Regions from separate parts of the Salmonella sp. FC25216 genome, predicted to be linked through region 2. Evidence: predicted binding sites of a transcription regulator. Region 2 holds the regulator's gene; the other holds the start of a gene.
What was found. Region 2 encodes Fur, which represses iron uptake genes when iron is present. Its sites were predicted from a motif close to ATAATAATGAGAACNACTATCAA; they were not measured.
Positions count from the first base shown of each region.

Region 1: a site for Fur is predicted at 9,803-9,825, ahead of fes (enterochelin esterase). Genes of this name have one in related genera too.

Region 1 is NZ_JBDGON010000007.1:6,077-22,423, reverse strand. It holds gene AC3G3F_RS14875 (PTS sugar transporter subunit IIC) at 1-1,124, opposite strand, end outside; gene AC3G3F_RS14870 (PTS sugar transporter subunit IIB) at 1,240-1,563, opposite strand; gene AC3G3F_RS14865 (GntR family transcriptional regulator) at 1,762-2,460, shown strand; gene nfsB (oxygen-insensitive NAD(P)H nitroreductase) at 2,891-3,544, opposite strand; gene AC3G3F_RS14855 (MmcQ/YjbR family DNA-binding protein) at 3,652-4,020, opposite strand; gene AC3G3F_RS14850 (TetR/AcrR family transcriptional regulator) at 4,020-4,601, opposite strand; gene AC3G3F_RS14845 (RamA family antibiotic efflux transcriptional regulator) at 4,891-5,232, shown strand; gene AC3G3F_RS14840 (DUF1158 family protein) at 5,238-5,486, opposite strand; gene AC3G3F_RS14835 (YbdK family carboxylate-amine ligase) at 5,553-6,671, opposite strand; partial or broken gene entD (enterobactin synthase subunit EntD) at 6,683-7,388, opposite strand; gene AC3G3F_RS14825 (TonB-dependent siderophore receptor) at 7,436-9,691, opposite strand; gene fes (enterochelin esterase) at 9,880-11,094, shown strand; gene AC3G3F_RS14815 (MbtH family protein) at 11,125-11,343, shown strand; gene entF (enterobactin non-ribosomal peptide synthetase EntF) at 11,340-15,224, shown strand; gene wzz(fepE) (LPS O-antigen length regulator Wzz(fepE)) at 15,471-16,347, shown strand, end outside.
Region 2 is NZ_JBDGON010000014.1:13,192-29,538, forward strand. It holds gene kdpD (two-component system sensor histidine kinase KdpD) at 1-1,557, shown strand, start outside; gene kdpE (two-component system response regulator KdpE) at 1,554-2,231, shown strand; gene speFL (leader peptide SpeFL) at 2,509-2,613, shown strand; gene speF (ornithine decarboxylase SpeF) at 2,993-5,191, shown strand; gene potE (putrescine-ornithine antiporter) at 5,188-6,507, shown strand; gene AC3G3F_RS21060 (pyridoxamine 5'-phosphate oxidase family protein) at 6,572-7,057, shown strand; gene pgm (phosphoglucomutase (alpha-D-glucose-1,6-bisphosphate-dependent)) at 7,187-8,827, opposite strand; gene seqA (replication initiation negative regulator SeqA) at 8,852-9,394, opposite strand; gene ybfF (esterase) at 9,579-10,349, shown strand; gene ybfE (LexA regulated protein) at 10,483-10,776, shown strand; gene fldA (flavodoxin FldA) at 10,927-11,457, shown strand; partial or broken gene AC3G3F_RS21090 (fur leader peptide) at 11,661-11,746, shown strand; gene fur (ferric iron uptake transcriptional regulator) at 11,739-12,191, shown strand; gene tcuR (tricarballylate utilization LysR family transcriptional regulator TcuR) at 12,308-13,234, shown strand; gene tcuA (FAD-dependent tricarballylate dehydrogenase TcuA) at 13,332-14,735, shown strand; gene tcuB (tricarballylate utilization protein TcuB) at 14,722-15,861, shown strand; gene tcuC (tricarballylate/proton symporter TcuC) at 15,912-16,347, shown strand, end outside.

The sequences.
Region 1 (16,347 bases), on a different contig from region 2:
AAGAAATAACCAATTGTACAGTTAACGATTGGCACAAGAATAAATGGAACCATCATAATCGGGTTCAGAACAATAGGTAATCCAAACATGACAGGCTCATTGATATTAAAAATACCAGGGATAAATGACATCTTTGCCAAATCCCTATACTCAGCACGACGAGAAGCTATCAGAATGGCTATTAGTAGTCCTAATGTCATACCTGAACCGCCGCAATTTGCAAACGCATCATTAATTGACGTCCAGGTTATTGGATAAGGAGCCCCCCATGTTGATCCGTGTTGTGCAGCCCATGAGAGATTTTCAAGATTAGCTTCGGAGAATACCGTTTCACGAATTGCAGATGTAGTGTTAGGACCATGTATCCCAAGTACCCACAAAAAATTGCCGACCGCGCCAAGAATAATCACTGCAAATATGTTTGTTCCCATATGTTTTAGTGGTGCCTGAATTAATGTATAAATAAGATCATTAAGCCCATTAGGTGAAATTAATGATAATAAATAATTCAGTGCAGAGAAGAACACCATCACAAAAAAGATAGGCAATAACACCTTGAATGAGCGAGCAACAGCGGGTGGAACAGCCGCTGGCATAGTTATCGCAATTTTGGGATTTCTTGCCATTCGACAAAAAATTTCACTTGTTAATAATGCCACAATTACTGCGACAAAAAGCCCCTGTGCGCCTAAATATTTTGTTGTCAAAAATGCCTGATTATCAATCAGTTGATATGGCGTGTAGACAATAAAAAATGCACCTATAGCGGTCAGTCCGCACAAGAGATCGTCTTGTTCGTAACTGATAGCCATGTTGCGGGCTACAAGAAACGCAATCATTATAGACATTATGTTTACAGAACCATTCATTACAGGTGTAAATATGGCCTGTGCTTTTTCCAGATGAGGGAAAACACTACCAAGATGTAATAGTCCTGCTATAAATCCGTCAGGCGACAATATTGCAAAGTTGATTAAGATAATTAATGAACTCGCCATAATAATAGGGAATGTATAAACAAATCCATCCCTGACCGCTGCTACATGCTTCTGTGAATTCAGTTTTATTGCTATTGGAACAAGAAAGCGCTCCATCCCACGTTCAAAGGAATTCATTAATCCCATTGTAATCACCTGCAATTATGAAAAACTTATTTTTTGAATATGAGGATTCGTTCCTGATTATGATCGGAACTAACTTTCCAGTTTTTTTCAGGAACAAATCTATTAATGGATAATGTTATTGGTTGTATTGTTGTTCAAGAAGCTTAAAGGCAAATTCAAGAACTGATTTACCATTCATCGCCCCATAATCTTTCATGTCAATCACTGCTACAGGGATTCTTCCCTGAGCAACGCCTTCAATTTCAGATTTCTGGAAGCGGACTTGTGGGCCTAACAAAACAATATCCGCTTCATTGTTTTTAATCTTGTTTTTAGCCTCTGCAATTGCCAGTGCATTGATATTGACCTCAGCATTTATAGTTGCAGCGTACTCACACATGCGTTTAACCAGCATACTGGTAGACATACCAGCCGCACAAACCAATAATATATTTTTCATATACATCCCTCTTTAGTATATTAAATCTCAATCAGCGCATTTTATGTTATTTATTCCTTGGTTTATTTTTTGTTACATTGGTCACAATAGATTTTAATAAATAGGTGCATTTTGAGGTGGAAAAGTGAACCATTGGTGAGAATTGGTTTTTTTTGATGCATAACTTATTGTTTTTAATGATTTTAAAGAGGTGCAAAAGTGGTATTTCAGGACATTGCAAGAAAGCTAAAAGATAATATTAATGGATACACATATAATGTAGGGGATCTGCTACCAACCGAAATCCAGCTTTCTCAGACTTATAACGTATCACGTAACACATTACGAAAGGCATTAGATATTTTAGAAAAAGAAGGTATGATCGAACGTAAGCATGGGGCTGGAACTTATGTGAGAAGAAAGAGCTTCATTGCACATGTAGAGCATATGAATTGTCTGAGTGAAATAGCTAAAAATAGTGGTAAAGAAATTGTTAGCCAGATTATGAGATTTGAAGTGCAGGGAGCTACACATCTTATTTCAAGGGAACTGAATATAACAGAAAATGAACCAGTGTATTATATAAAACGATTGCGTATTATTGATAATAAACTCGCGCAGTTAGAAGAAACCTGGCTATCTGTAGGGCGTTTCCCGGAACTAACAGTCTCACATATGAAAAAATCTAAATTCTCATATATTGAAAATGAATGTAATGTTAAAATTATTGGTACTTTTGAAACATTTTCTCCAATATTTCCAACACCTGAAATTGCAAGTGTTCTTCATATAAGTACTAAAGATCCTATTTTAAAAATTCAGACGCAAGCAATTGATGAGAAACATCAACCAATTGATTATTCAATTCTGTATTCTAATATATTAGAATTTCAGGTTAAATATTTCTTACCGCGATGAGTGTATATTGTATATATATCCGCGATAATCGTGATTATTCGCCATGAAAATTTCCCTCACTGACAACAAAAAGCGGACTTGAGCGCCTGCATGGTTCCAGTTGTGATGGGCGAGCCAGGATTCGTATTAAAGCTATCTTTCTGGCTGGCGTTCGGCAATGCTGGCGCCGCCAGCAAGCGGCCCTTACGATGCGCAAATATTAATACTCAGCCTTTCACATATAGCAGCGGGTAGTCAGTGGATGGTTACGGGCCGACACTGCGTTGCTGTAAAATAAACGGCGTGCCAGTTTTAAATGTTATTCTTTTTCAGTGTATTGCAGGAATAAGTTAACACTAGTGATGTAAAACCTGGCACTTCGCGCCATTTATCATTGGGGAACCTGGCAGAAAGTGAAAAAGCCGGACGGGCGTCCGGCTTAGGCAGAGGTTCAGACTTCCGTCAGTGTGGTTTCAAGCGGCAGACGTGATTTCGGCAGCCCGGCATTGAAATCCTCGACGCTATGATGGCCGACCGGCACCACCACCAGACTGGTATAGCCTTTTTCTTTCAGACCAAATTCGGCGTCGAGCACGTCAGCGTCGAAACCTTCAATGGGGACGGCGTCGAGACCCATCGCGGCGACGCCCAGCAGAAAGTTGCCGACGTTCAGATAAACCTGTTTCGCCATCCATTGATGGTCATCTCTTAGCGAGACGCGGTGCATATCGGCGAAAAAGCGGCGACCTTTATCATTTGCCGCTTTAGCTTCCGGCGTAGCGAAACGGCCATCGGCTTCCTCCTGATCGACGACGCGCTCAAGCCATGCGTCATCCATTGCGGTTTTTGCGCAAAACACGACGACATGGGATGCGTCCAACATTTTACGTTCGTTAAACACATAATTGGCGGCAGCGGATTTTGCGACGCGCGCTTTGCCTTCTTCCGTACTGGCAACAATAAAGTGCCACGGCTGGGAGTTGGTGCTGGAGGGGCTGTACTGTAGCAGTGTTTTTACTTTATCCGCTTCTTCGGCGGTCAGTTTTTTGCTGGGATCGAACGCCTTGGTGGAGTAGCGTTTTAAGGCGACAGAAACGATGTCCATAAATGCTCCTGGTTGGTTTAGTACCCTTTTGTATCAGCAGGGTACCGGGTTATCGGCAAAAAGATAAGGGTGGAAAATGCGAAACGATTATTGCGACGAGTATTGCATCAGCGCGGCCGCAGGCGCTGTTGCTCTCGTTTGGGTAACCCATCTACCACCAGATCCCATGAGTCATTTATCAAATCGTTGAGTAGCGAGACGGTGATATCCTCGCCTGCATAGACTGAAATCCAGTGTTTCTTATTCATGTGATAGCCAGGCACAATACTGGGGTAAATTTGCTGATTCAACAGAGATTTTTGCGGGTCCGACTTTAGGTTCACCAGCGGACGGCAGTGATGTTCAGTGAAAAGCATGAATATTTTGCCGCCGACTTTAAACACATCGTACTGTGGGCCGAAAGGCCAGCAGTGTTCGGTAAAAGGCAGTTCCAGCGCAAAGCGTTTTGCACAGGCGTGCAGTGTGTGACCGTCCATTATTGCTCCTCGCGAGTCAGCGCGCGCCACATGGCTTCGAATCCCAGCGCAATAAATTCGCCAGCGCGAGCGGGATCGCGCGCGGCGAAATCCATTGTCGTTTCGGCCAGTGCCAGAAAAAGGCCGTCGCCGAAGGCGCGGTACTCATCTGACATAAACACCATCAAAACGGAGCGATGACATAAATCGCGCAGTTCGGGGAACATATCGTCGGCCCGTTGTTCCGTCTCTTTGGTGATCTTTTCGCTGACGGCCAGTTGACGGATCGCCCGGTGCCGTGCGGGATAGTTCAGGCCCCAGTTGATATAACTGTTCCAGATAAAACGGGTCATCGTTTTGGCATCGGTAATGGATCGATCCAGCTCCATGATCATTGACCGGCAGAGATCCTGCTTTAAATGCAAATACAACGTGTTAATCAGCTCATCTTTGGTCGCGAAATAGCGAAACAATGTTCCTTCTGCAACGCCTGCGTTACGCGCAATCACCGCCGTTGAGGCGGCGATGCCGGATTGCGCTATTGCCTGGGTTGCCGCTTCCAGTAATGCCTGTTTTTTATCTTCACTCTTCGGACGAGCCACTACACGTTACCCTTATGTCTGTAAAAACACGATTGAATCATGCCTGTTCTCACGTCGCAACGGTGAATGTCAACCTTTGAAAAGTACCTTGACGGCGTATCTTTGCTTTCTATAATGAGTGCTTACTCACTCATAATCAAGGGCTATCCGCGTGAAGTGGTGGAAAAGCGTATTGCAGGCCATGCCATAAGCCATCTCACAATTTGTGTGGTTATTACTATGCTTATTGCTATTGCAGTAAATGTGCGGTGTGGGAGCCGTTGACGAGTTTGATAGAGAGGAGAGCACGATGACCATTTCCGCTCAGGTTATCGACACGATTGTCGAGTGGATTGATGATAATTTGAATCAGCCGTTACGTATTGATGATATTGCCCGTCATGCGGGGTATTCCAAGTGGCATTTGCAGCGCCTTTTTATGCAGTACAAAGGGGAGAGTCTGGGGCGCTACGTGCGTGAACGGAAGCTAAAACTGGCGGCGCGCGATCTGCGCGACACCGACCAGAAAGTGTATGATATTTGTCTCAAGTATGGTTTTGATTCGCAGCAAACCTTTACGCGCATTTTTACCCGCACGTTCAACCTGCCGCCAGGCGCTTATCGCAAAGAAAAGCATGGCCGTACGCATTGAAATGTTTAATCGGCCAGCGAAAACCAGCGCCGCCAGATAAAGCGAATAACATAATATTCCAGCGTGCCGAGCAGCAGAAACCATAAACAAAACAGCAAAGTATAAAGCTGGTTGAGATCCATAAGATGAAAGATCCCGACCAGCTTTTGCGCCAGCGCAAGGCCGAGCGAAGGGGCGGGCAATAGCAGGCTGGAGAGCAACGCCATCAGCAAAATACCGGCAGCGGTCATCAATGATTCAAGCGGGTGTTTCATGGTTTTGTTAAACGTAAGTTAAAACACCATTGTCCGGGATATCGCCTGGTAAGGCAAATATGCTGTCTATTGTCCCGCCCAGATTTCACAATGTTTTTGTACCAGGCCTATCAGCGATCCGCCGTCGGCAATAAACTCCCGCATATATTGCGCTTCGTTACCGCCTTTTTTCACCTGCAGACGTAGCGCGTCAATTGCGCTGTCGGCGCCCAGCTTGCGTGCAGAGGGGGTAACGTTGTCCAGCAGACGCAGCGTATCATCTGCCAGCCGACGGCGGTCGCTGGTATAGACATCGGTTAGCACGCCCTCCAGACCATAGCGGCAGGCCTGAAAACGGTTGAATTTATATAACAGATAGTCTTGCTCCTGCGGTTTAAAGGGACGTTCGGTCAGCAGCCAGTGAGCGGTCGCCTGAATCAGCCCTGCCATATTGATAGCATGATCAAGGGTGAGCGGCGTATCCATCACCCGAACTTCTACCGTGCCAAAGGCAGGGCTGGGGCGGATATCCCAGTGCAAATCTTTGATGCTGTCAATCATCGTGGTGTAAGACAGACGACGAAATAATCCGGCAAATTCTTGCCAGTTACTGACCCACGGCATGGGACCGTTATCGGGAAAAGCGGAAAAAATATTCAGACGCGCACAGGCAAAACGGGTGTCAGAGCCTTGCATATAGGGGGACGCGGCGGAGAGCGCAATAAAATGCGGCACAAAACGCGACAGCCCGTGTAAAAGGTAAATCGCATCGTCGCCATTCGCGCAGCCGACGTGGACATGTTGGCCGAAAACCGTCGCCTGTTGAATTAAGTAGCCGAAATTTTCCAGCGTGCGCTGATAGCGCTCATTATCACAGACCTCCTGACGCTGCCATTTTTGAAAAGGGTGCGTACCGCCGCCGCAAATGCCGAGATGGTGTTCCGACGCCGCCTGTAAAATAACGTGTTGTATGGCAGAAAGCTGGGCCGCCGCCTGGTCAATGTCGCGGCAGACGTCCGTGGCCATCTCCAGCATACTTTCGGTGATATCGTGTTTAATTTCTCCCGCAGTAACTTGGGGCTTAACGGTGTCAATCAGCGTAGAAGAGTCCTGACTTAAATCGTAGCCTGGCGGGTTGACCACCTGCATCTCCAGCTCAATACCAAGCGTATAAGGTTCAGAAACGTGAAAATCATTCAGCACCATAGCGATCTCATTTATCGGGTTATTGCGCTAAGTATAGAAGCGGGAGCGCTCCTGTTGTGGGGAAAGCGCGTCATTCCAGGAGCAGAGCGTAATAACGCTATTATCACGCTGGAACCACCCTATATGGACGATACGTTCAGCCATCGTGGTGACAAAGGCTGGCAGCAGATTTAACGAGATTTGCGTGGCGGTAAGCGAAGTAATTTTTGCGCTATCGAATCCCGGTAGTGTGGCGTGGTCTGAAAAGGCTTTATAAACGCTCTCCTTGGCGGAAAAAGCCAGCGTCAGGGCAAGCGGAAAAGGGAGCGAGCTCGCCTGGAGAATTTGGCGCTCATCGCTATCAATAATGGATGACGCCAGTTCTGTCGCGGTATGCTGACTCATGATTTTTTCTATATCAACGCCGATGCGCTGTCGGGATATGACTGCCAGCGCCGTTGACGCGCAGTGGCTGATGCTGCCAAATACGCCGTCCGGCCATAGCGGCTGTCGCTTATCGCCAATACCGGGCGCCGTCCTGACACCCACCTTGCGTAGCGCATGAACGGCGGCGATGCGGCCTGCTAAATGTTCAGCTTTACGCTTGCGTCCGGCAGACCGGAGCCGCTCGTGATGAGGAAGCCATAACAGGTCGTGTTCATGAAAGCTGCTCGCATCAAAGTCGACGATATGCAGCCTGTGTTCGGCAAAGGGAAGGGAAAAATGGGATGTCAGCATGGTCTCTTTCAAACTCCCTCCCCCGAACGAGGGAGGGAAGATTGGCATCAGAAATGGGTATTAATGCTCATATACCACGTACGGCCCGGTTCGTTATAGGTGTACGCGCCAGCGCCTGCCATATAGGCGCCAGTTTGAGTATCTCTAACGGTTTGCGCATTACCTTCACGCCACAGACGTTTGTCAAAGAGGTTATCCACGCCGCCGGTCAGGCTGACGTTTTTGGTCACGTCCCAGGTCGCGCTCAGGCCAACAATACTGTATGGGCTGACCGCTTGCTTATCTGTTCCGGTAACGGGTTTCCCCTGATAATCATATTTCTTCGGCTCTTGTTTGCCGTACCAGGTGAAGGTCGATTGCAGAGAAACGTCCTGACGTACCTGCCAGCTCAGGGTTGAGTTAAGCGTGTACTGTGGAATAATCGACAGGCGTTCGCCGGTCTCTTTGTTTTTGCTCTGCAGCATATACGTAACGTTATTTGTCCAGTTTACGGTGTCGCTAACCGGTACGTTTAACGTGCCTTCCAGACCTTCAACGACCGCTTTCGGCACGTTCTCCCACTGATAGACATCCGTTTTGCCGTTGTTGATACGCTGCAACGGCACCGTACCCGCTTCAATCTTATTGCGGTAATCATTGCGGAACCAGGTGACGCCGGCCAGCCAGCCATCGCGTTTAAATTCCAGACCAATCTCTTTGTTGATGCTGGTTTCGGCTTTCAGATCATCGTTGCCCATCATATAGCAGCCGATGCCGGTGCCAGCGCCAGTCGCGTAACAGCCCTGACCTTTACTATACAGAATATAGTTCGGGTTAGTCTGGTACAGACTCGGGGCTTTATAAGCGCGGGCGATACCCATTTTCAGAGTAAAGTCATCCCCCAGACCTTGCGACAGGTTCAGCGACGGGCTCCAGTTATCCCCCACAATACTGTGATGATCGAAACGTAGCCCCGGCGTCAGCATGGTGCTGTCGGTCAGTTCCATGTTGTTTTCGGCAAACAGAGAGAAAATTTCCGCTTTTGAATAGGGGCTACGATTGGTACTGCTGTAACCCGGGATATTTCCCCCCATAAAGGTTTGCGAGTTGGAGAGCATGTCTTTCATACGCTGTTGGGTCCATTCGGTACCCAGCGTCAGGTTTTGATTGACCAGCAGATCAAAAGGAATGCTCACTTCGCTGTGTAGGGTGACGTCATTCAGATCGGCATCGGTATATTTTTGCGACGCTTTTGGATCGAAAATCCCTTCGGTGCCGCCTGCTAAGCCTTCCGGCATACGGGAGTTACGGGTATGTTCGTATTGCACCCAGTTACTGGTGGTTACGCCATTATCCCAGCCGCCGTTCCAGGTCAGAGAGTAGTTTTGCCGATAAAGACGATTCGTCTCTTTTCCGTAATTATCTTTCACCAGTTGGTTCGTATTGGTGTTCTGAGTATCGCCGGCATAGAGGTTGCCCTGGCGACTGTAACCGGCCTCCAGCTCCAGAGACTGAAGCGGAGCAAAATCCCAACGAACCACGCCGTTGATATCTTTGTTAATTACCCCCTCACGCCCTGCCGGTAACGTGTCGGCGTAACTCCCGGTACGTTCAGATTGATGCCCCTGGTTAATATTACGCGCATCAGCCTGCGTTTTATCGAGGTTGCCATACAGACGGAAACTAAAATCCCCGCCCAGCGGGCCGTTCAGGCTAAAGTTAGTGCGTTTGGTCGCGCCTTCGTCTTTATGTTCCGGCGCGTTGAAATACGTATTCCAGGAACCGTGCCACTCGCTACTGCCTTTTTTGGTAATGATATTGACCACGCCACCCGCTGCGCCGTTACCGTAACGTGCGGCGGCAGGACCACGCAGCACTTCAATTCGTTCGATCATCTCCGGCGGTACCCACGCGGTATCGCCGCGGGTATCGCGTTCGCCGCGCCAGCCCAGACGTACCGAGTTACGGCTGGTAACGGGTTTACCGTCAATCAGGATAAGGGTGTTTTCCGGCCCCATGCCGCGAATATCGATTTGGCGATTATTCCCGCGCTGACCGCTGGTGGAGTTGCCGGTCAGGTTCACGCCCGGCATGGTGCGGATGATTTCTGATACGTCGCGCGCGGGCGGATTTTTGCGGATCTCATCGGCGGTGATGGTGGATACGCCTGGCGCCTGTAGGTTTTGCTGGGCGGCAGTCACCACGATGGTATCTTCATTGTTGAGCGCAGCGCTATCGGTTTTCTCTTCCGCCATCACGGGCAGAGCGGCCCCGTAAATCCCTAAATTGGCCAGTAAGGCCAGGGAATGAATCTTCTTGTTCATTGTATATCCTGCTTTTCTTTAGCCACATAAGCCCAGGCGCCCGTCAAAGGCATTGGTCGGGTGGTGAAATTGTGTTCGCGCTTCCCATAGCGCGACAATACGCTATTGCAAATGCAAATTGTTATCAATAATATTATCAATATATTTCGCTATTCATATGAAAAATTCATAATAAACATAGGGTTATAATGGAAGAGGCGCTGGCGACGGGAAGTGAGGCCTGGTGGAGGACCAAAACCGGGCCGGAATGGGTACGGGAAAAAAACGGAAATTATCGGGTCACTTTTTGGTGGCGCGACCCGCAGGGAAATGAAACACACTCCCCGATACGGCGTGTCTGGGTCTACATCACTGGCGTGACCGATCATCATCAAAACGCGCAGCCTCAGACGATGGCGCGTATTGCCGGAACGGATGTCTGGCGCTGGAGCACGGTGCTTAGCGCTAACTGGCGCGGCAGCTACTGTTTTATTCCTACCGAACGCGATGACGTTTTTGCCGCTTTTGCGCCGGGCGAAACGCCCGATCGAAACGTACTGCGTGAAGGCTGGCGACAGTTATTACCGCAGGCGATTGCTGACCCGCTTAATTCACAAAGCTGGCGGGGAGGGCGTGGTCATGCGGTTTCGGCGCTGGAAATGCCGGATGCGCCCCTTCAGCCGGGATGGGATCGCCCTGAAACGCCGTATTCACCGCCTTTGAGGATGCAGTGGCATAGCGAACGTCTGGGCAACTCCCGCCGCGTATGGATATTGACGACCGGAGATGAGGCGCCGGAAGAAAGACCGTTGGCTATTCTGCTGGACGGTCAATTCTGGGCGGAAAGTATGCCCGCCTGGCCCGCGCTCGCCTCGCTGACTCATCAACATCTTCTTCCCGGCGCCGTCTATCTGCTGATTGACGCGATTGATACTCAACACCGTAGCCAGGAGTTGCCCTGCAATGACGACTTCTGGCTGGCGGTGCAGCAGGAACTGTTGCCGCAAGTCAGAGCGGTGACGCCTTTTAGCGATGATGCCGGGCGAACGGTGGTTGCCGGACAGAGTTTTGGCGGCCTGTCGGCGCTGTATGCCGGCCTGAACTGGCCGACGCGTTTTGGCTGTGTACTGAGCCAGTCAGGATCTTTCTGGTGGCCCCATCGCGTCAACTCGCTGGAGGGGGAGGTGATTACCCGACTGAAAACCGGCGCATTATGCGCGCGCGGACTGCGCATCGTACTGGAAGCCGGCGTGCGTGAGCCGATCGTTTTTCAGGCGAATCAGGCGCTTTATGCCCAACTGAATACCTCGCAGCAGTCCATTTTCTGGCGTCAGGTTGACGGCGGACACGATGCGCTTTGTTGGCGCGGCGGGCTAACGCAAGGGCTGATGCTGCTTTGGCAGCCGCTTATCGACACGCTTTAATCGGGCACATGTCCACGACAGGAGTTGAGTATGGAATTCAGTAATCCCTTCGATAATCTGCAGGGACAGTTTTATATGCTGCAAAATGCGCAGCGTCAATTCAGCCTTTGGCCAGCAGAGTGCGCGCTTCCCGCAGGCTGGGACGTGGTATGCGAACCGCAATCGCAGGACGCGTGCCAGCAGTGGCTTAATACGCGCTGGACAACACTGAATCCGGCGCATTATGCCGATAAGCAGGAGGCGAAATGACGCAGCGTTTACCGTTAGTCGCCGCCCAGCCGGGGATCTGGATGGCGGAAAAACTCTCTGATTTACCCTCCGTCTGGAGCGTGGCGCACTATGTGGAACTGAACGGCGAGCTGGATGCCGCCTTGCTGGCAAAAGCGGTAGCGGTAGGGATGCAGCAGGCGGATACGCTACAGATGCGTTTTACCGAAGAGAATGGCGAGGTCTGGCAATGGATCGATCCCGAGCGCACGTTCGGCGAGCCCGCGATTGTCGATTTACGCGACCAGGCCGATCCGCATCACGCGGCGCTGGCGTTAATGCAGGCGGACTTACGGCAAAACCTGCGCGCAGATAGCGGTAAGCCGCTGGCGTTTCACCAGTTAATACGCATTGATGATACCCGCTGGTATTGGTATCAGCGCTATCACCATTTGCTGGTGGATGGCTTTAGTTTCCCGGCGATAACCCGCCAGATTGCGACGATTTATTGCGCCTGGCAGAGCGGCGCCCCTACGCCGGATTCGCCTTTTACCCCCTTTGCGGATGTGGTTGAAGAGTATCAGCGCTATCGCCAGAGCGAGGCCTGGCAGCGTGATGGCGCCTTCTGGGCGCAGCAGCGTCGCGAGCTGCCGCCGCCAGCGTCAATTTCTGCCGCGCCGTTGCCGGGGCGATCGGCGAGCGCGGATATTCTGCGTATGAAATTGAGCGCGCCGGAGGGGGCGTTTCGCCAACTGGCGGCGCACATGCCTGAGATACCGCGAGCGGATCTTGCCCTGGCGCTGGTGACCTTGTGGCTGGGACGATTGTGCGGGCGGATGGATTACGCCGCCGGATTTATCTTTATGCGGCGGATGGGCTCGGCAGCGTTAACGGCGACCGGGCCGGTCCTTAACGTTTTGCCGCTGGCGATTAACCTTAATGCAACGGAAGACCTGCCAACGCTGGCGAAGCGTCTTGCGGCGCAGTTAAAGAAAATGCGCCGCCACCAGCGTTACGACGCCGAACAGATTGTACGCGATAGCGGGCGAGCCGCTGGGGAGGCACCGCTATTTGGCCCGGTACTCAATATAAAAGTGTTTGATTATCATCTGGATCTTCCTGGCATACAGGCGCAAACCCATACCCTGGCGACGGGGCCGGTTAACGATCTTGAACTGGCGCTCTTCCCGGATGAAAACGGTGGTCTGGATATTGAATTGCTGGCGAATGCACAGCGTTACGATGACGCCACGCTCTCCCGCCATGCCTTACGGTTGATGGCGCTTATCACGCAGTTTGCTGATAACCCGGCGCTGCGCTGTGGCGATGCGCAAATGCTGCTGGCGGAAGAACAAACGCAATTAACACACCTTAATAATACGGTGGTAACTATTCCCGTCGCCACGCTCAGCGATTTGGTGGCGCAGCAGGCGCAAAAAACGCCAGAGGCTTCCGCACTGGTAGATGCGCATTATCACTTTACCTACCGTGAAATGCGCGAACAGGTTGTGGCGCTGGCGCACGCGCTGCGGGAACGCGGCGTTCAGCCTGGCGATAGCGTGGCGGTGGCATTGCCGCGGTCGGTTTTCCTGACCTTAGCGCTGCATGGTATTGTCGAGGCGGGTGCCGCCTGGCTGCCGCTGGATACCGGTTATCCTGACGATCGGCTACGAATGATGCTGGAGGATGCGCAGCCGAAACTGTTAATTACGACTCAGGCGCAGCTGGCGCGCTTTCACGATATTCCGGGGATGGAATATTTGAGCTATAGCGAACCGCTACCGATCAGTGACGCGACTCCGCTGGGGCTGTCGTTACCGCATCATACCGCTTACATCATTTTCACCTCAGGTTCGACGGGCAGACCGAAAGGGGTGATGGTGGGGCAAATGGCGATAGTGAACCGGCTGCTGTGGATGCAGGATCACTATCCGCTGACGGCGGATGATGTAGTGGCGCAAAAAACGCCGTGCAGTTTTGACGTCTCAGTATGGGAGTTTTTCTGGCCGTTTATCGCCGGGGCGAAACTGGTGATGGCCGAGCCGGAAGCGCACCGCGACCCGCTCGCGATGCAGCGGTTTTTTGCGCAATACGGCATCACGACCACCCATTTTGTACCGTCGATGCTGGCGGCCTTTATTGCCTCGCTAACGCCAGCGTCGGCTGAAAAAAGTTGCGCTTCCTTAAAGCGGGTTTTCTGTAGCGGCGAGGCGCTGCCGACGGCGCTGTGCCGCGAATGGGAGACGTTAACCGGCGCGCCGCTACACAATCTGTACGGGCCGACGGAGGCCGCGGTGGATGTGAGCTGGTATCCGGCCTGCGGTAATGAGCTGGCGGCCATTGACGGCAACAGCATCCCGATTGGTTATCCCGTCTGGAATACCGGCTTGCGTATACTCGATGCGCATATGCAGCCGGTGCCGCCGGGCGTGGCTGGCGATCTCTATCTCACCGGTATCCAACTGGCGCAGGGCTATCTGGGGCGTCCGGATCTTACCGCCAGCCGTTTTATCGCCGATCCTTTTGCGCCAGGCGAACGAATGTACCGTACCGGGGATGTGGCGCGCTGGCTGGATTCCGGCGCGGTGGAATATCTGGGGCGCAGCGACGATCAGCTCAAAATTCGTGGTCAACGTATTGAACTGGGTGAGATTGACCGCGTCATGCAAACGCTGCCGGATGTTGAACAGGTGGTAGCGCATGCCTGTGTCTTTAATCAGGCGGCGGCGACGGGCGGAGATGCCCGGCAACTGGTCGGCTATCTGGTTTCTCACTCCGGTTTGCCGCTGGATTTACCGGCGCTGCAGGAAAAATTACGCCAAAAACTTCCCGCGCATATGGTGCCGGTTGTGCTGTTGCAACTTGCCAGTTTGCCGCTTAGCGCTAATGGCAAGCTGGATCGCAAAGCCCTGCCGCTGCCGGACCTGACGCCGCGCGTGAAAGGGCGTGCGCCGCAGTCCGCAACGGAGATTGCTGTCGCAGCGGCGTTTTCCCGCCTGCTGGGCTGTGAGATTAACGATGTTGAAAGTGATTTCTTTGCGCTGGGCGGACACTCGCTGCTGGCGATGAAACTGGCCGCACAGCTAAGCCAGACGTTTAACCGCCAGGTGACGCCGGGACAGGTGATGGTGGCATCTGACGTGGCGCAATTGAGCAAGCTGCTCGATACTGACGATGATGAATGCTCGCGCAATCTGGGGTTCGGGCCGCTGTTGCCGCTGCGTGAAAGCGATGGTCCAACGTTATTCTGTTTCCATCCGGCGTCGGGGTTCGCCTGGCAATTTAGCGTATTATCACGCTATCTCAGCCCGTCGTGGTCGATTATGGGGATTCAGTCGCCGCGCCCCGCTGGCCCTATGCAAACCGCAACCACCCTTGATGAGGTATGTGAACATCATCTGGTGACATTGCTCGCCCGGCAGCCGCATGGCCCTTATTATTTATTAGGCTATTCGCTGGGTGGGACGCTGGCGCAAGGGATCGCCGCCCGGTTGCGCGCGCGCGGCGAAACGGTGGCGTTTTTGGGATTACTGGACACCTGGCCGCCGGAAACACAAAACTGGCGGGAAAAAGAGGCGAATGGCCTTAATCCGGACGTGCTGTCGGAAATTGAACGCGAACGCGCGGCGTTTGTCGCCGCTCAGCAGGGAAATGCATCCGAAGCCTTATTTGCCGCTATTGAAGGCAATTATGCTGATGCCGTCCGTTTGCTGACGACGGCGCATAGCGTACCGTTTGATGGACATGCTACGCTTTTTGTGGCGGATAAAACAGTGCCGGAAGGCGTATCGCCAGAACAGAGCTGGTCACCGTGGATAGACTCTTTGGCTATTTATCGCCAGCCGTGCGCGCATGTGGATATTATTTCGCCCGCCGCTTTTGAAGCTATTGGGCCCATCATCTGTAAGCTAATTAATAAATAACGGGCATTGCTTTTGCTTTTAACAAATTAAATCGCGAAACCCATAATAATTAGTAATTATGGGTTTTTTATTGCAACTATTAATTCATTTAACATAAGTGATACATGCTGCAGGCAAGTTCAATTCCGAGTATTGTGCTTTTCTGACGCTGGCGTGCAAAGATTGTTTCAGATAATTCTTACTTGCTGTTAGAATCTCCAACAGGAAGGTGTTTTTTCATTGGATAAAGTTTTCAGGTCATACGGCATGTCATCTCTTAATATAAATCAAGAAAAAAATCAGCAATTTGCAGGTTACCCACTGCCGCCCGCCAACAGTCATGAAATCGATTTGTTTAGCCTTATGGATGTGTTATGGCAGGCGAAGCGTCGTATTCTTGTTACCGTTTTTGCCTTCGCGTGTATGGGGTTGCTCCTGTCCTTTCTGCTACCGCAAAAATGGACCAGCCAGGCAATTATCACACCGGCGGAATCGATACAGTGGCAGGGACTGGAGAGAACGTTGACCACGCTGCGCGTGTTGGATATGGATGTAAGCGTTGATCGGGTTGGTGTATTTAATCTGTTCATTAAAAAGTTTAGCTCGCTGTTGCTGCTGGAAGAATATCTTCGTTCTTCTCCGTATGTCATGGATCAATTAAAAGGTGCGAAAATAGACGAGCAGGATCTTCATCGGGCGATTGTCGCGCTGAGCGAAAAAATGAAAGCGGTGGATAGCAATGTTGGCAAGAAAAATGAAACGTCGTTATTCACGTCGTGGACGCTGAGTTTTACCGCACCGACGCGGGAAGAAGCGCAAAAGGTGCTGGCTGGCTATATTCAGTACATCTCTGCTATCGTCGTGAAAGAGACGCTGGAAAATATTCGTAACCACTTGGAAATCAAAACCCGCTATGAGCAGGAAAAGCTGGCGATGGATCGGGTGCGCCTCAAAAATCAACTTGATGCCAATATTCAACGTCTTCATTATTCGCTGGAAATAGCCAATGCCGCCGGAATTAAGAAACCGGTTTACAGCAATGGCCAGGCGGTAAAAGATGATCCGGATTACTCTATTTCCCTCGGCGCGGATGGTATTTCCCGCAAACTGGAAATTGAAAAAGGGGTAACGGACATAGCCGAGA
Region 2 (16,347 bases):
CCCCCTGCCCGCGCGTTGACGCAAGCACCTGATAACCGAACTTTCAAAGAGAAATGGCGTGGACAGATTCAGGGCTGTCTGGTCGCCGTGGCGCTTTGCGCCATCACCACGCTTATCGCTATGCAGTGGCTTGTCACTTTCGACGCCGCCAATCTGGTGATGCTCTATTTGCTGGGCGTAGTGGTGATTGCGCTGCTTTACGGACGCTGGCCGTCGGTGGTGGCGACGGTGATTAACGTGGCGAGTTTCGATCTCTTTTTTATCGCGCCACGCGGTACGCTCGCCGTTTCGGACGTGCAGTATTTACTGACCTTTGCCGTGATGCTGACGGTAGGTCTGGTAATTGGCAATCTTACTGCTGGGGTGCGCTATCAGGCGCGCGTCGCCCGTTATCGGGAACAGCGTACCCGCCATTTATATGAAATGTCTAAAGCGCTGGCCGTCGGGCGTAGCGAACATGATATCGCCGCTACCAGCGAGCGGTTTATCGCCTCGACGTTTCAGGCGCGCAGCCAAATTTTATTACCTGATGCTAACGGTAAGTTGCTGCCTCTCACCCACCAGCAAGGCATAACGCCGTGGGACGACGCGATTGCACGCTGGAGTTTTGATAAAGGCCAGCCTGCCGGCGCAGGCACCGATACCCTCCCTGGCGTGCCTTATCAAATCCTGCCGCTGAAAAGCGCCGATAAAACGCACGGTCTGGCTATCGTCGAACCAGGTAATTTGCGTCAGTTAATGGTGCCGGAGCAGCAACGCCTGCTGGAAACATTCACTCTGCTTGTCGCCAACGCGCTGGAACGACTGGCGCTGACCGCCAGCGAAGAACAGGCGCGTCTCGCCAGCGAGCGCGAAAGTATTCGCAATGCGCTGCTGGCGGCGCTGTCGCATGATTTACGCACGCCGCTGACGGTATTGTTCGGCCAGGCGGAAATTCTGACGCTGGATTTAGCCAGCGCAGGATCGCCCCACGCGCGTCAGGCCAGTGAAATCCGCCAGCATATTCTCAATACTACCCGACTGGTGAATAATTTGCTGGATATGGCGCGTATTCAGTCCGGCGGGTTTAATCTTAAAAAAGAGTGGCTCACGCTGGAAGAGGTCGTCGGGAGCGCGTTACAGATGTTAGAACCGGGTTTATTGCATCCGATTACCCTGTCGCTGCCGCAACAGTTAACGCTTATCCATGTCGATGGCCCCTTATTTGAGCGTGTCCTGATCAACTTGTTGGAAAACGCGGTTAAGTACGCCGGACCGCAGGCCAGTATCGGCATTGATGCTGCGGTTAAGGACAATCGTTTACAACTGGATGTCTGGGATAACGGTCCGGGTATTCCTGCGGGGCAGGAACAGATGATTTTCGATAAGTTCGCCCGCGGCAACAAAGAGTCCGCCGTTCCCGGCGTGGGGCTGGGGCTGGCGATTTGCCATGCTATCGTAGAGGTACACGGCGGCACGCTTACCGCCTATAATCGACCGCAGGGCGGCGCCTGTTTCCGTGTTACGCTGCCGCAAGGAAAGCCACCTGAACTTGATGATTTTCATGAGGATATGTGACAAACGTTCTGATTGTTGAAGATGAACAGGCCATCCGCCGCTTTCTGCGCGCCGCGCTGGAAGGCGACGGCCTGCGCGTGTATGAAGCTGAAACATTACAACGTGGTTTACTGGAAGCCGCCACGCGAAAGCCCGACCTGATTATTCTCGATCTCGGCCTGCCGGACGGCGACGGAATCGATTTCATTCGCGACCTGCGTCAGTGGAGCGCAATACCGGTGATTGTCCTTTCCGCCCGCAGCGAAGAAAGCGATAAGATTGCCGCGCTTGACGCCGGAGCTGACGATTACCTGAGCAAGCCATTCGGCATTGGCGAGTTGCAGGCGCGTTTGCGTGTCGCGCTGCGACGGCACGCCGCCAGCCCTTGCGCCGATCCGATCGTCCGCTTTTCCAGCGTGACGGTCGATCTCGCCGCACGGTTGATCCACCGTGGCGACGAAGAAATCCATCTGACGCCGATTGAGTTCCGCCTGCTGGCGGTATTACTCAATAATGCCGGCAAAGTATTAACCCAACGGCAGTTATTAAACCAGGTCTGGGGCCCTAACGCCGTGGAGCATAGCCACTATTTGCGCATCTATATGGGACATTTACGCCAGAAACTGGAACAAGATCCCACCCGTCCACGCCATTTTATTACCGAAACAGGAATTGGCTATCGCTTTATGCCATGAATAGCTATTCATTATTTTTAAATAAATTATAACTTTTATGTCATTTATTTTCGGTACCGCGAATAATTATTTTCGCGGCGATATTATATTTTATGGAGAATATAAAAAACATTTAATTAACATTGAATAAACAACTTATTATCTCACAGCACGATATGCATAATCGCCGACTAATTATTTTTCAAATGATCGTTTTTTGTTGATCTGGTTCACAGATCGCTGGCGCTTCCTGGATAAAATATCCATGCTTTCAATAAATCAATGAAAGGATCTCAAAATGGAAAATAATAATCGTTTTATGCCCCATATAAGGCGGACAACGCATATTATGATGTTTGCCCACCGTAATAGTTTCGACTTTCATTTCTTTAATGCCCGGTAGTTTTTCTGCTACGGGTACTTCAGCATACAGGTCTTTCCGACCCTTATGTCATTCAGGTCTATTGCCTAAATAACTCGAATTGTTAAAAGCAGCAGTACGGTAATTTCTTTACGCCAATCCCGGTAACCACCTGGTCTGACAGAAGAAATCCCGACTCAGCGCAGTTTTAGTTATCACGGTTTCCGCCTGTATATCGTAGTACTCAACCTCTTAAATCCTGTATTTCCTGCGACCGGACGGGTTAGGGTTTATTACATCTAAAATAAAGCTAATTTACTGATTTTTTATCAGCGGGATAGCTTTTATTTTTTCCGGAAGAATCAGTTTCTCATTCGAGAAATTGAGGGCCTGCTATTACCTGAAATAAAGAGATGAAAAAATGTCAGAATTAAAAATTGCCGTTAGCCGTCATTGCCCGGATTGTTTTTCTACACAGCGTAATATTGTAAATGTTGATGAGAGTCGTTTCATCGACGTGGCTGCCATCGTGTTATCCATCGACGATATTGAACGAGGAAAACTCGATGAAATAGACGCAACGGGTTACGGTATTCCCGTCTTTGTCGCGACACATGACGAAGGGCGCGTACCGCCTGAGTATCTGCCGCGTATCTCTGGTGTATTCGAATATAATGAATCCCGTACTGCTTTCTATGGCCGCCAGTTGGAAACCGCGGCAAGCCATTACGAAACGCAGTTACGTCCGCCGTTTTTCCGCGCGCTGGTGGATTATGTCAACCAGGGCAACAGCGCATTTGACTGCCCGGGGCACCAGGGCGGCGAATTCTTCCGCCGTCATCCTGCCGGTAATCAGTTCGTGGAATACTTTGGCGAAACGCTCTTCCGCTCCGACCTATGCAACGCGGATGTGGCTATGGGCGATCTGCTGATTCACGAAGGCGCACCTTGCATTGCGCAGCAACATGCGGCGAAAGTCTTTAACGCCGATAAGACCTACTTTGTGCTGAACGGGACCTCCTCCTCTAACAAAGTCGTACTAAACGCGCTGTTAACGCCGGGCGATCTGGTACTGTTTGACCGTAACAACCACAAATCTAACCACCACGGCGCATTATTGCAGGCGGGCGCAACGCCAGTTTATCTGGAAACCGCGCGTAACCCGTATGGTTTTATCGGCGGCATCGACGCTCACTGCTTCGAAGAAGATTACCTGCGCGAGCTGATTAACGAAGTCGCACCGCAGCGCGCCCGCGAGGCTCGTCCGTTCCGTCTGGCCGTCATCCAGTTAGGCACCTACGACGGTACCATCTATAACGCCCGTCAGGTCGTCGATAAAATTGGTCATCTGTGCGACTACATCCTGTTTGACTCCGCCTGGGTCGGCTATGAACAATTTATTCCGATGATGGCCGATTGTTCGCCGCTGCTGCTGGAACTGAACGAAAACGATCCGGGTATTCTGGTGACGCAGTCCGTTCACAAACAACAAGCCGGGTTCTCCCAGACCTCGCAGATCCATAAAAAAGATAGCCATATCAAAGGGCAACCGCGCTACGTTCCGCATAAGCGCATGAACAACGCCTTTATGATGCACGCCTCCACCAGCCCGTTCTATCCGCTGTTCGCCGCGCTGGACGTTAACGCCAAAATGCACGAAGGCGTCAGCGGTCGCAATATGTGGATGGATTGCGTGGTCAACGGCATCGATGCCCGTAAATTAATCCTCGAAAACTGTCATCACATCCGTCCGTTCGTACCGGAACTGATTGACGGCAAGCCGTGGCAGTCATACCCGACGTCGGAAATCGCCAGCGATCTGCGTTTCTTCCACTTCGTCCCGGGCGAACACTGGCATGCGTTTGAAGGCTATGCCGAACATCAGTATTTTGTCGACCCTTGCAAACTGCTGCTCACCACGCCGGGCATTAATGCAGCGAGCGGCGAATATGAAGACTTTGGCGTTCCTGCCACGATCCTCGCCAACTTCCTGCGCGAGAACGGCGTTGTGCCGGAAAAATGCGATCTCAACTCCATTCTGTTCCTGCTGACGCCGGCAGAAGACATGGCGAAATTGCAACAGCTTGTCGCTCTGCTGGCTCGTTTCGAAAAACTGCTGGAAGCCGATGCGCCGTTAGCGGAAGTATTACCGTCCATCTACAAACAGCATGAAGCGCGTTATGCCGGCTATACCCTGCGTCAGCTTTGCCAGGAGATGCACGATCTCTATGCGCGGCATAATGTGAAACAACTGCAAAAAGAGATGTTCCGTAAATCGCATTTCCCGAAAGTCAGTATGAATCCGCAAGAGGCCAACTATGCCTATCTGCGCGGCGAGGTCGAACTGGTTCGCCTGCCGGAAGCGGAAGGTCGTATCGCGGCTGAAGGCGCTCTGCCTTACCCGCCGGGAGTACTGTGTGTAGTTCCGGGTGAAATCTGGGGCGGTTCTGTCCTGCGTTACTTCAGCGCCCTGGAAGAAGGGATCAACCTGCTGCCGGGCTTTGCGCCTGAACTGCAGGGCGTTTATATCGAAGAACACGACGGCCGTAAGCAGGTCTGGTGCTACGTGATTAAGCCTCGCGACGCGCAGCGCTCCCTGCTGAAGGAGGAAAAATTATGAGTAAACCTAAATCCAATAAAATGGGTGTCGTGCAGCTCACAATTCTGACCATGGTCAACATGATGGGTTCCGGGATCATCATGCTACCGACCAAACTGTCTGAAGTCGGCACGATATCCATTATCTCCTGGCTGGTCACCGCCGTCGGCTCGATGGCGCTGGCATGGGCGTTTGCGAAATGCGGTATGTTTAGCCGTAAATCCGGCGGCATGGGCGGCTACGCCGAATATGCCTTCGGTAAATCCGGCAACTTTATGGCGAACTATACCTACGGCGTCTCGCTGCTGATCGCCAACGTTGCTATCGCCATCTCCGCTGTCGGTTATGGCACCGAGTTGTTCGGCGCCGCGCTGACGCCGATCCAGATCGGGCTAGCGACTATCGCCGTATTATGGATTTGTACCATCGCAAACTTTGGCGGCGCGCGTATCACCGGACAGATCAGTAGCGTTACCGTCTGGGGCGTCATCATTCCGGTTGTCGGCCTGTGCATCATCGGCTGGTTCTGGTTTAGCCCCAGCATGTACGTGGCGTCATGGAACCCGCACCATGTTCCGTTCTTTAGCGCGGTCGGCTCTTCCATCGCGATGACGTTGTGGGCATTTCTTGGACTGGAATCCGCCTGCGCCAACGCAGACGTGGTCGAGAATCCGGAAAAGAACGTCCCCATCGCGGTACTGGGCGGTACGCTGGGCGCGGCGGTCATCTATATCGTTTCGACTAACGTGATTGCCGGGATTGTGCCAAACATGGATCTGGCGAACTCCACGGCACCGTTTGGTCTGGCGTTTGCACAGATGTTCACGCCTGCGGTAGGTAAAGTGATCATGGCGCTGATGGTGATGTCCTGCTGCGGCTCATTGCTGGGCTGGCAGTTCACTATCGCCCAGGTCTTTAAATCCTCCGCTGACGAAGGCTATTTCCCGAAAGTCTTCTCTCGCGTAACGAAAGTCGACGCGCCGGTACAGGGGATGTTGATTATTGTGATTATTCAGACTGGCCTGTCGCTGATGACTATTAGCCCGTCGCTGAATAGTCAGTTTAACGTCCTGGTTAACCTGGCGGTGGTGACGAACATTATTCCGTATATTCTGTCGATGGCCGCGCTGGTTATCATTCAGAAAATGGCGAATGTGCCGTCATCAAAAGCGAAAGTCGCTAACTTCGTGGCCTTCGTAGGCGCCATGTATAGCTTCTACGCGCTATATTCCTCCGGTGAAGAAGCCATGCTGTACGGCTCAATTGTGACCTTCCTCGGCTGGACGTTATATGGCCTGGTCTCACCGCGTTTTGAATTGAAAAATAAACACGGCTGATGGCGTGCCCGGACTGCGGTAACGGCAGTCCGGGTATTTTCACTCTTTGAATAAGATAATAGAAATGAGTAATCCAGAACGGGAAGTCACTGACATAGCAGAAATACTGGCTATTCTCGGTAAACACGAAGTGTGTCGGATAGGATTTAACGACAATCTCTGCCCGTATGTTGTCCCCGTAAATTTTGGCTATGAGTATCAGAACGGGCGCTGGATATTTTATTTTCACGGCGCACGCACCGGGAAAAAGATGCGTCTGTTACGCAAAAACCCGGCAGTATGCATTGAAATGGACGGCGACCACGCATTACTGCGCGCCGATGACCCCTGTGATTATAGCTACGCCTACACCAGCGTTTTCGCCACCGGGCTGGCATCGATATTGCAAACGCGCGAGGAGATGCGCTACGGCCTGGACGTCATTATGCGCCAGACCGATCCGGGAAAAACCTTCAGTTATCGGGAAGATATGATGAAAGCGGTTTGCGTGGTGCGTATTGAATGCGACGCCCTCACCTGCCGCCGACATCTGGCGACTCAGAGCGAATAAGCCAGACATCACAAGCGCTTTATCCGGCCTGGGGGCGATTTATAGGCCTGATAAGCACAGCGCTATCAGGCAAATAGACGTTAATACAAAAAAGGAGCCTTACGGCTCCTTTTTCTTCAGTATCACCCATCAGGCGTTTTTCAATACTTCGCTAACGATTTCAACGGCTTCTTTCTCAATTTGCTTGCGGTGTTCTTCCCCCAGGAAGCTTTCGCAATAGATCTTGTAAGCGTCTTCCGTACCGGATGGACGCGCGGCGAACCAGCCGTTGTCGGTCATTACCTTCAGGCCGCCAATCGATGCGCCATTACCCGGCGCTGCGGTAAGACGCGCGGTGATCGGGTCGCCTGCCAGCGTGCTGGCGCTCACCATTTCCGGAGACAGTTTAGACAATGCCGCTTTCTGGGCCGATGTCGCTGCCGCCTGCAGACGGTTATAGCTCGGCGCGCCAAAACGCGCTGCCAGTTCATTGTAATGCTCTTGCGGGTTTTTCCCGGTAACAGCGGTGATTTCCGCCGCCAGCAGGCACATAATGATACCGTCTTTATCGGTAGACCACGGCGTACCGTCGAAACGCAGGAACGAAGCGCCCGCGCTTTCTTCCCCGCCGAAACCGAAGCTGCCGTCGAACAAACCGTCAACAAACCATTTGAAGCCTACCGGCACTTCCACCAGCTTGCGTCCCAAATCATTCACCACGCGGTCAATCATCGCGGAAGAGACCAGCGTTTTACCGACGGCCACGTCTTTGCCCCACTGCGGACGATGCTGGAACAGATAGTTGATGGCGACCGCCAGATAATGGTTCGGGTTCATCAGCCCCGCAGGCGTCACGATGCCATGACGGTCGTAGTCCGGGTCGTTGGCGAAGGCCAGGTCAAACTTGTCACGCAGCGCCAGCAGACCCGCCATCGCGCATTCGGAGGAGCAATCCATGCGGATCGCGCCATCTTTATCAAGGTGCATAAAGCGGAAAGTTTGATCAACCTGATCGTTAACTAACGTCAGGTTAAGTTTGTAATGCTCAGCGATACGTTTCCAGTATTCGATACCGGAGCCGCCCAGTGGATCAACGCCCAACGTCAGACCGGCTTTCTGAATCGCCGCCATATCAACGATATCCGCCAGCCCTTCGACAAATGGCTGTACCAGATCTACCGCTTTAACGTGGCCCGAAGCCATTGCCGCATCCAGAGAGATGCGCTTAACGCCTTGCAGACCGTCCGCCAGCAGCGCATTGGCGCGATCTTCTACCACTTTAGTGACGTTGGTATCCGCCGGGCCGCCGTTAGGCGGATTATATTTAATACCGCCATCTTCCGGCGGGTTATGCGACGGCGTAATCACAATACCGTCTGCCAGCGGGCCGCCTTTTTTGTTATGGACCAGGATAGCATTTGACACGGCAGGCGTTGGCGTGAAGCCATTATTTTCCTGCACGATAACGTCTACGCCGTTTGCCGCCAGCACTTCCAGCACGGAAATGAAGGCCGGTTCCGAGAGCGCATGGGTGTCTTTCCCCACATAGCAGGGGCCGGTAATGCCGTTCTTCGTCCGCTCCTCAGCAATCGCCTGGGCGATTGCCAGAATATGCGGTTCGTTGAAACTGTGACGACCTGCGCTGCCGCGATGGCCGGAGGTGCCAAATTTCACGGCATGTTCTGCATTCCCTGCCTCCGGTTTCAGTACATAATACTGCGCCGTCAGTTGGGCGACGTTAATCAAATCACTTTGTTGCGCGGGTTGTCCTGCGCGGTTGTGGATTGCCATTGCCTGGTCCTTCTAATGCAAGGATTAAATTGTTCCGCAAACCTTTTCAATCAATTCCGCCGGGAATTGCATTGACTGCATGATATGTTCGATCATGCTGCATTTACGGCCGGTGTTGGTGTTGGTGATCACCCAATACGGCGTGCCGGGAACGTGCTTAGGTTTAGTTTGATTCCCATTTTTCAGCAGCGTTTGTTCATCCGCCGCAAAATAGACGCGCGTGCGGCCATGCAACGACTCCGTCGCCTCCGCAAACGCGTGGTGATCCAGTGAATAGAGTGTAGTCAGAATCAGCATAAAGCGATTGACCGCTTTTTTCTGCTCGGCATATTCGTCAGACAGCAGCAACTCACGCATCGCGCGAACTTTGTCTTTTACCGGATTGACCGGTTTCGCTTCTGCGACGGGTTGCGCCGCAGGCGTCCCTTTCGGTGCCGAAGCAGTTGGCTGTGTAGAGGCGGAAAACTTCAACATACGCCGTAAAATGTCGGATGCGCTCTCGCCGATATGCTTGGTGTGGCTGGCAATATAGCTATAGAGTTCATCATCAACTTCAATCGTTTTCATCTTAATCCAGTGCGATGTCTTTGCTGAATACAAGTCATTGGGATTATAGGAACAAATCCCAACAGCGGATAGCGTTAAGCCCGGCTGACAAAAAAACTCGGAGTAAACCTTAGAGGTTGCAGCCCAGTGGCAGAATGGTCAACATAATACCCTAACCCGACAGAGCGAAAAAAAGAACTTTGCCATGAAATTAAATATCCGAGCGCAATCTGCACAAAACCTGCACAATAATTCCCCCATCGTTCTCGTTCATGGCCTGTTTGGCAGCCTGGACAACCTCGGCGTACTGGCGCGCGATCTGGTGACCGATCACGACATTATTCAGGTCGATATGCGCAATCATGGTTTATCGCCGCGCGATCCGGTCATGGATTATCCGGCAATGGCCCAGGATCTGCTGGATACGCTTGACGCGCAGCAGATCGAGAAAGCGACTTTTATTGGTCATTCCATGGGCGGAAAAGCGGTAATGGCGCTGACGGCGCTGGCGCCCGATCGCATCGATCGTCTGGTCGCGATTGATATCGCCCCCGTGGATTATCACGTTCGCCGCCACGATCGCATTTTCGCGGCCATTAACGCCGTAAGCGAATCCGACGCTACATCCCGCCAACAGGCGGCAGGTATTATGCGCCAGCATCTTAACGAAGAAGGCGTGATCCAGTTTCTGTTAAAATCCTGGGCTGAAGGCGAATGGCGTTTTAATGTTCCGGTATTATGGGAGCAGTATCCGTATATCGTCGGCTGGGAAACCATTCCGGCCTGGGAACATCCGGCGCTGTTTATTCCAGGCGGTAACTCGCCGTACGTGACCGAAGCGTACCGCGACGCGCTGCTGGCGCAATTCCCTTTGGCGCGCGCGCATGTGATAGCCGGCGCGGGCCACTGGGTACATGCCGAAAAACCAGAGGCGGTTCTGCGCGCCATCCGCCGTTATCTGCACGATAAGCGCTAACTGATTAAAAACTCATCGCCTGTGCGCGATTACGCGCGCGGGCGTTGGCGTCGCTTCCTCGCTGATGTATGATGGCGCGCTATCCATCCGGGCATAAGCCTGGCTGATTGTTTCCCCCGAAGTCACCAAAATCATGGCCAAAGAACAAACGGACCGTACGACATTAGATCTGTTCGCGCACGAGCGTCGCCCGGGACGACCTAAAACGAATCCGCTTTCGCGCGATGAACAGTTACGCATCAATAAGCGTAACCAGTTAAAACGCGACAAAGTTCGTGGCCTCAAGCGTGTCGAATTAAAACTCAACGCACAAGCTGTTGACGCGCTGAATGAACTGGCCGAAGCGCGCAACATTAGCCGCAGCGAGCTCATTGAAGAAATGTTAATGAAGCAGCTTATGGCGCTGCGCGGCCAGGGTTTAGTCTGAAAACAAGTTTTGTTTCATATTTCGTGTAGCAGAGCGTGCAGTCCCGCGTGATTGCTGTTTCCGCATATCTGCCTGTTCTGCTATGATTGCCCTTATCCGTGGGCAATTCGCCACCACCATTTCAATAAGTTTCAAGAGGTTATTTTACTCATGGCAATCACTGGCATCTTTTTCGGCAGCGACACCGGTAATACCGAAAATATCGCAAAAATGATTCAAAAACAGCTTGGTAAAGACGTTGCCGATGTGCATGACATTGCAAAAAGCAGTAAAGAAGACCTGGAAGGGTATGACATTCTGCTGCTGGGCATCCCAACCTGGTACTATGGCGAAGCACAATGTGACTGGGATGACTTCTTCCCGACTCTCGAAGAGATTGACTTTAACGGTAAGCTGGTGGCGCTGTTTGGCTGTGGCGATCAGGAAGACTACGCGGAATACTTCTGTGATGCGCTGGGCACTATTCGCGACATTATTGAGCCGCGCGGCGCCACGATTGTGGGTCACTGGCCAACCGCAGGCTATCATTTTGAAGCCTCTAAGGGTCTGGCTGATGACGATCATTTTGTCGGCCTGGCGATTGACGAAGACCGTCAGCCTGAACTGACCGCCGAGCGTGTTGAAAAATGGGTCAAGCAAATTTCGGCTGAATTGCACCTCGACGACATCCTCAACGCCTAATCTTATGCGGCGCAGCATTACGTCTGCGCCGCATCAATAGACAAGACCAATCAAAATAATTGCTACAAATTTGTAACTTTCACACCCATCCCTGTACAATGTCCGGGTGTAATCAGGTGGCGCCAGAATTTGCAGGCAAAACCACAGTTTTATTAACATCTGCGAGAGACTTGCGGTTTTCATTTCGGCATGGCAGTCCTATAATGATACGCATTATCTTGAGTGCAATTTCTGTCACTTCTCTAATGAAGTGAATCGTTTAGCAACAGGACAGATTCCGCATGACTGACAACAATACCGCATTAAAGAAGGCTGGCCTGAAAGTAACGCTTCCTCGTTTAAAAATTCTGGAAGTTCTTCAGGAACCAGATAACCATCACGTCAGTGCGGAAGATTTATACAAACGCCTGATCGACATGGGTGAAGAAATCGGTCTGGCAACCGTGTACCGTGTGCTGAACCAGTTTGACGATGCCGGTATCGTGACCCGCCATAATTTTGAAGGCGGTAAATCCGTTTTTGAACTGACGCAACAGCATCATCACGATCATCTTATCTGCCTTGACTGTGGAAAAGTGATTGAATTTAGTGATGATTCTATTGAAGCGCGCCAGCGTGAAATTGCGGCGAGACACGGTATTCGTTTAACTAATCACAGCCTCTATCTTTACGGCCACTGCGCTGAAGGCGACTGCCGCGAAGACGAGCACGCGCACGATGACGCGACCAAATAAGTATAAATCTTTCGAAGAGCCAACCGCCCGGTTGGCTTTTTTATATCCTCCTCTTTCCTGCTGCTTGATGTTGATTTAATGTAAAAAAACCGCTATCGCATCTCAGGAGAGCAGGAATGGAGCTTCGCCAGTTACGCTATTTCGTGCGTATTATTGAAACCGGCAGTATGGGTAGCGCCGCGCAGGATCTTGATATTGGCGTTTCAGCCTTAAGCCAGCAGATGTCCCGTCTGGAAAACGAGCTTGCCATCCGTCTGTTGCAGCGCACCTCGCGCGGCGTAACGCCGACCAACGCCGGGCTGGCCTTTTATTCACAGGCACAACTCGCCCTGCGTCATGCCGACGACGCGATTCTCGCCGCAAGAGAAGCACGTCTTTCCGGTCATGTGAGCGTAGGAATGGCCCCCAGTACCGCCTCCATACTGGGTATACCTTTTATCCATGCCATGCAGGAAAACTATGCCGATGTCCGACTGCATGTGGTGGAAAGCTTGTCCGGTAATCTGGAAAGAATGATTAATACCCGCCAGATTGATTTAGCCGTTGTCTTTCAAAAAGATAAAATCCTGCGCTGGAGCGCCAGACCGATCCTTGAAGAACAGCTTTTTCTGATTGGCTCCCATGCCCTGCTGGCGGCGCTTCCTGATAACCCGATCACGCCTGAACAACTGGCAGACATTCCGCTCATTATGCCGAGCCAGGGACACGGACTGCGCGGCAGGCTGGACGCTGTATGCCAGGAACATGCGCTTAACGTTGATATCGTTGCGGAAATTGACGGCCTGGCGTTGTTGATGCGCGCCGTGCGCGACGGCCTTGGCGCCACGTTACAGCCCGGCGCGGCGATTTCTCATCTGGATAACGACGCGCTACGCGTGATCGGCGTCCATAATCCGATACTCAGCCGCCCCAACTTTTTAGTCAGCCTGTCGGATGATGAGCTGACGCCCGCCGGTCTTGCCGCCAGAGTGGTACTCACCAAAGTCATGCGTCAGTTAGTCGACGCTGGCGAATGGCCAGGTGCTACCCTTTACGCTTACTAAACCCCTGTTTAGCGCTACCTGATAGCGCGCCGCTTATTTATCCGTATACATTTTAATTACAAATTTAACAAATAGTTAAATGGTACGGGAGCATAAGATGGTTGATGTACTGGTGATAGGCGGAGGCAATGCCGCATTATGCGCCGCCCTGACCGCACGGGAAGCGGGCGCATCGGTTCTGCTGCTGGAGGCTGCCCCGCGGGAATGGCGCGGCGGAAACTCTCAGCATACACGAAACCTGCGTTGTATGCATGATGCGCCGCAGGATGTGCTGGTGGAACGCTATCCTGAAGAGGAGTTCTGGCAGGATCTGTGGCGCGTCACCGACGGCAACACCAAAGAAGCGCTGGCGCGGTTGGTCATTCGCACCTCTTCGCAATGCCGCGACTGGATGCGCAAACATGGCGTTAACTTTCAACCGCCGCTATCGGGGGCGCTCCACGTCGCGCGCACTAATGCATTTTTTATGGGCGGTGGGAAAGCGCTCGTCAATGCCTATTACCGTAGCGCCGAACGGCTGGGCGTGCAGATTCGTTATAACACGCCGGTTCATGCGCTTGAACTTCATGACGGCGAATTCGTAGCAGCGCTGGCGGGCAACGAACGTATTACTGCCAAAGCCTGCGTACTGGCGGCTGGCGGTTTCGAATCAAATCGTGAATGGCTGCGGAAGGCCTGGGGAGAAAACGCGCGCGGCGAATGGCCCGCGGATAATTTTCTGATTCGTGGCACGCGTTTTAACCAGGGCGTATTGCTCAAATTTATGATGGATGCCGGCGCGGATATCATTGGCGATCCGTCCCAGTCGCACTGCGTAGCGATTGATGCCAGGGCGCCGCTGTACGACGGCGGTATTTGTACTCGCGTTGATTGCGTATCGCTGGGTATTGTCGTGAATCGCGACGCCGAACGTTTTTATGATGAAGGCGAAGATTTCTGGCCGAAGCGTTACGCCATTTGGGGGCGTCTGGTTGCTCAACAGCCAGGACAAATTGGCTATTCGATTATTGACAGCAAAGCCATCGGCCACTTTATGCCGCCGGTTTTTCCTGGCGCGCAGGCCAATACGCTGGCTGAATTGGCCTGCCAGTTGGGGCTGGACGCGGAAAAATTTACCCGCACCGTCACGCAGTATAACCAGGCCTGCCAACCCGGTCATTTTGATCATACCTTGCTTGATAACTGCGCCACCAAAAACCTGACGCCGGCGAAAACCCACTGGGCGCGCCCGCTTGATGCACCGCCCTACTACGGTTATGCGCTGCGACCCGGAATCACTTTTACCTACCTGGGCCTGAAAGTCAATGAACGTGCCGCCGTACATTTTGCCGGTCATCCAAGCCGCAACCTGTTTGTTGCCGGCGAGATGATGGCAGGAAATGTACTGGGCAAGGGGTATACCGCAGGCGTAGGCATGTCTATCGGCACAACCTTTGGCCGCATTGCGGGGATAGAAGCCGCCCGCGCGGCGCACAAGGAGGCGCATCATGAAACAGCTTGAAAAATTAATCATTGAGACCACCGTACTTACCGAACCGGAAGCTGAGGTCGAACGCGTCATGCAAGTGTGTAACGCGTGTCGCTACTGCGAAGGATTTTGCGCGGTATTTCCGGCGATGACCCAGCGACTCGAATTCGGTAAAGCCGATGTTCATTATCTGGCGAATTTATGTCATAACTGCGGCGCCTGCCTGCACGCGTGCCAGTACGCACCGCCCCATGAATTTGCCATTAACGTGCCGAAAGCGATGGCGCAAGTCCGCCTGGAAACATATCAACAGTATGCCCAGCCTGCCGCTTTTGGCGCGTTATACCGTCGGGCGGGGATCACCGTCGCGCTGGCGCTGATAGTCGGTCTGACGCTCTTTTTATTACTGGCGATGGCGCTGAAAGGGTCGCTAATTCATCCGCCGTTGGCCGGTGACTTCTATCAAATTTTTCCGCATAGCCTGCTGGCATGGATGTTTGGCTCAGTTTTTGTGCTGGCAATCGGTTTGCTTATGGTGGGCCTAATCCGCTTCTGGCGTGAGATCTCGCCGGGCGTACCGCGTTCGGCGGAGATTGCGGAAGCTTCGCACAATGCGTTAACGCTGAAATATCTCGATGGTGGACACGGCAAAGGCTGTAACGAAGCGGATGATGCGTTCACGCTGCTACGCCGTCGCTTTCATCACTTTACCTTTTACGGTTTTATGCTCTGTTTTGCCGCCACAGTCGTGGCGACGGGCTATCACTACGTCGCCGGTTGGGAAGCGCCCTACCCGTTCTTTAGCCTGCCGGTCATGCTTGGCACGCTGGGCGGTATCGGTCTGCTTATCGGCCCAGCGGGGCTACTATGGCTCAATCTGCGGCGGTCGCCGTTACATGGCGATGCGCGCCAGAAACCAATGGATCGCGGCTTTATTCTGCTTCTGTTCTTAACCAGTCTTACCGGGCTGGCGCTGCTGGCAGGCAGAGACACCAGCGGAATGGGCATACTGCTGGCGCTCCATTTAGGCGTGGTGATGGCACTCTTTCTCACCCTTCCCTACGGAAAATTCGCCCACGGATTTTTCCGCTGCGCGGCCTTACTCAAATGGGCAGTTGAGAGGCGACGCGGAAAACATGCGGGGGATACAGGCAACTGACCCGCAGCATCTTACCCATAAAACAATAAAGACAGTGGAGAGCAAACCCTATGGCACAACACACACCTGCAACATCGCGCGCCGGCACGTTCGGCGCAATACTGCGCGTGACAAGCGGCAATTTTCTTGAACAGTTTGATTTTTTCTTGTTCGGATTTTACGCCACCTATATCGCCAGAACGTTTTTTCCGGCGGAAAGCGAATTTGCCTCATTAATGTTGACCTTTGCCGTCTTTGGCTCCGGTTTTTTAATGCGCCCCATCGGCGCGATTGTGCTTGGCGCCTATATTGACAGAATCGGACGTCGTAAAGGGCTGATGGTGACACTGGCGATTATGGGCTGCGGTACGTTGCTCATCGCCCTCGTCCCCGGCTACCAAACGATCGGCCTGGCGGCACCTGCGTTGGTGCTGCTGGGCCGGTTATTACAAGGATTTTCTGCAGGCGTTGAGTTAGGCGGCGTTTCGGTCTATCTGTCCGAAATCG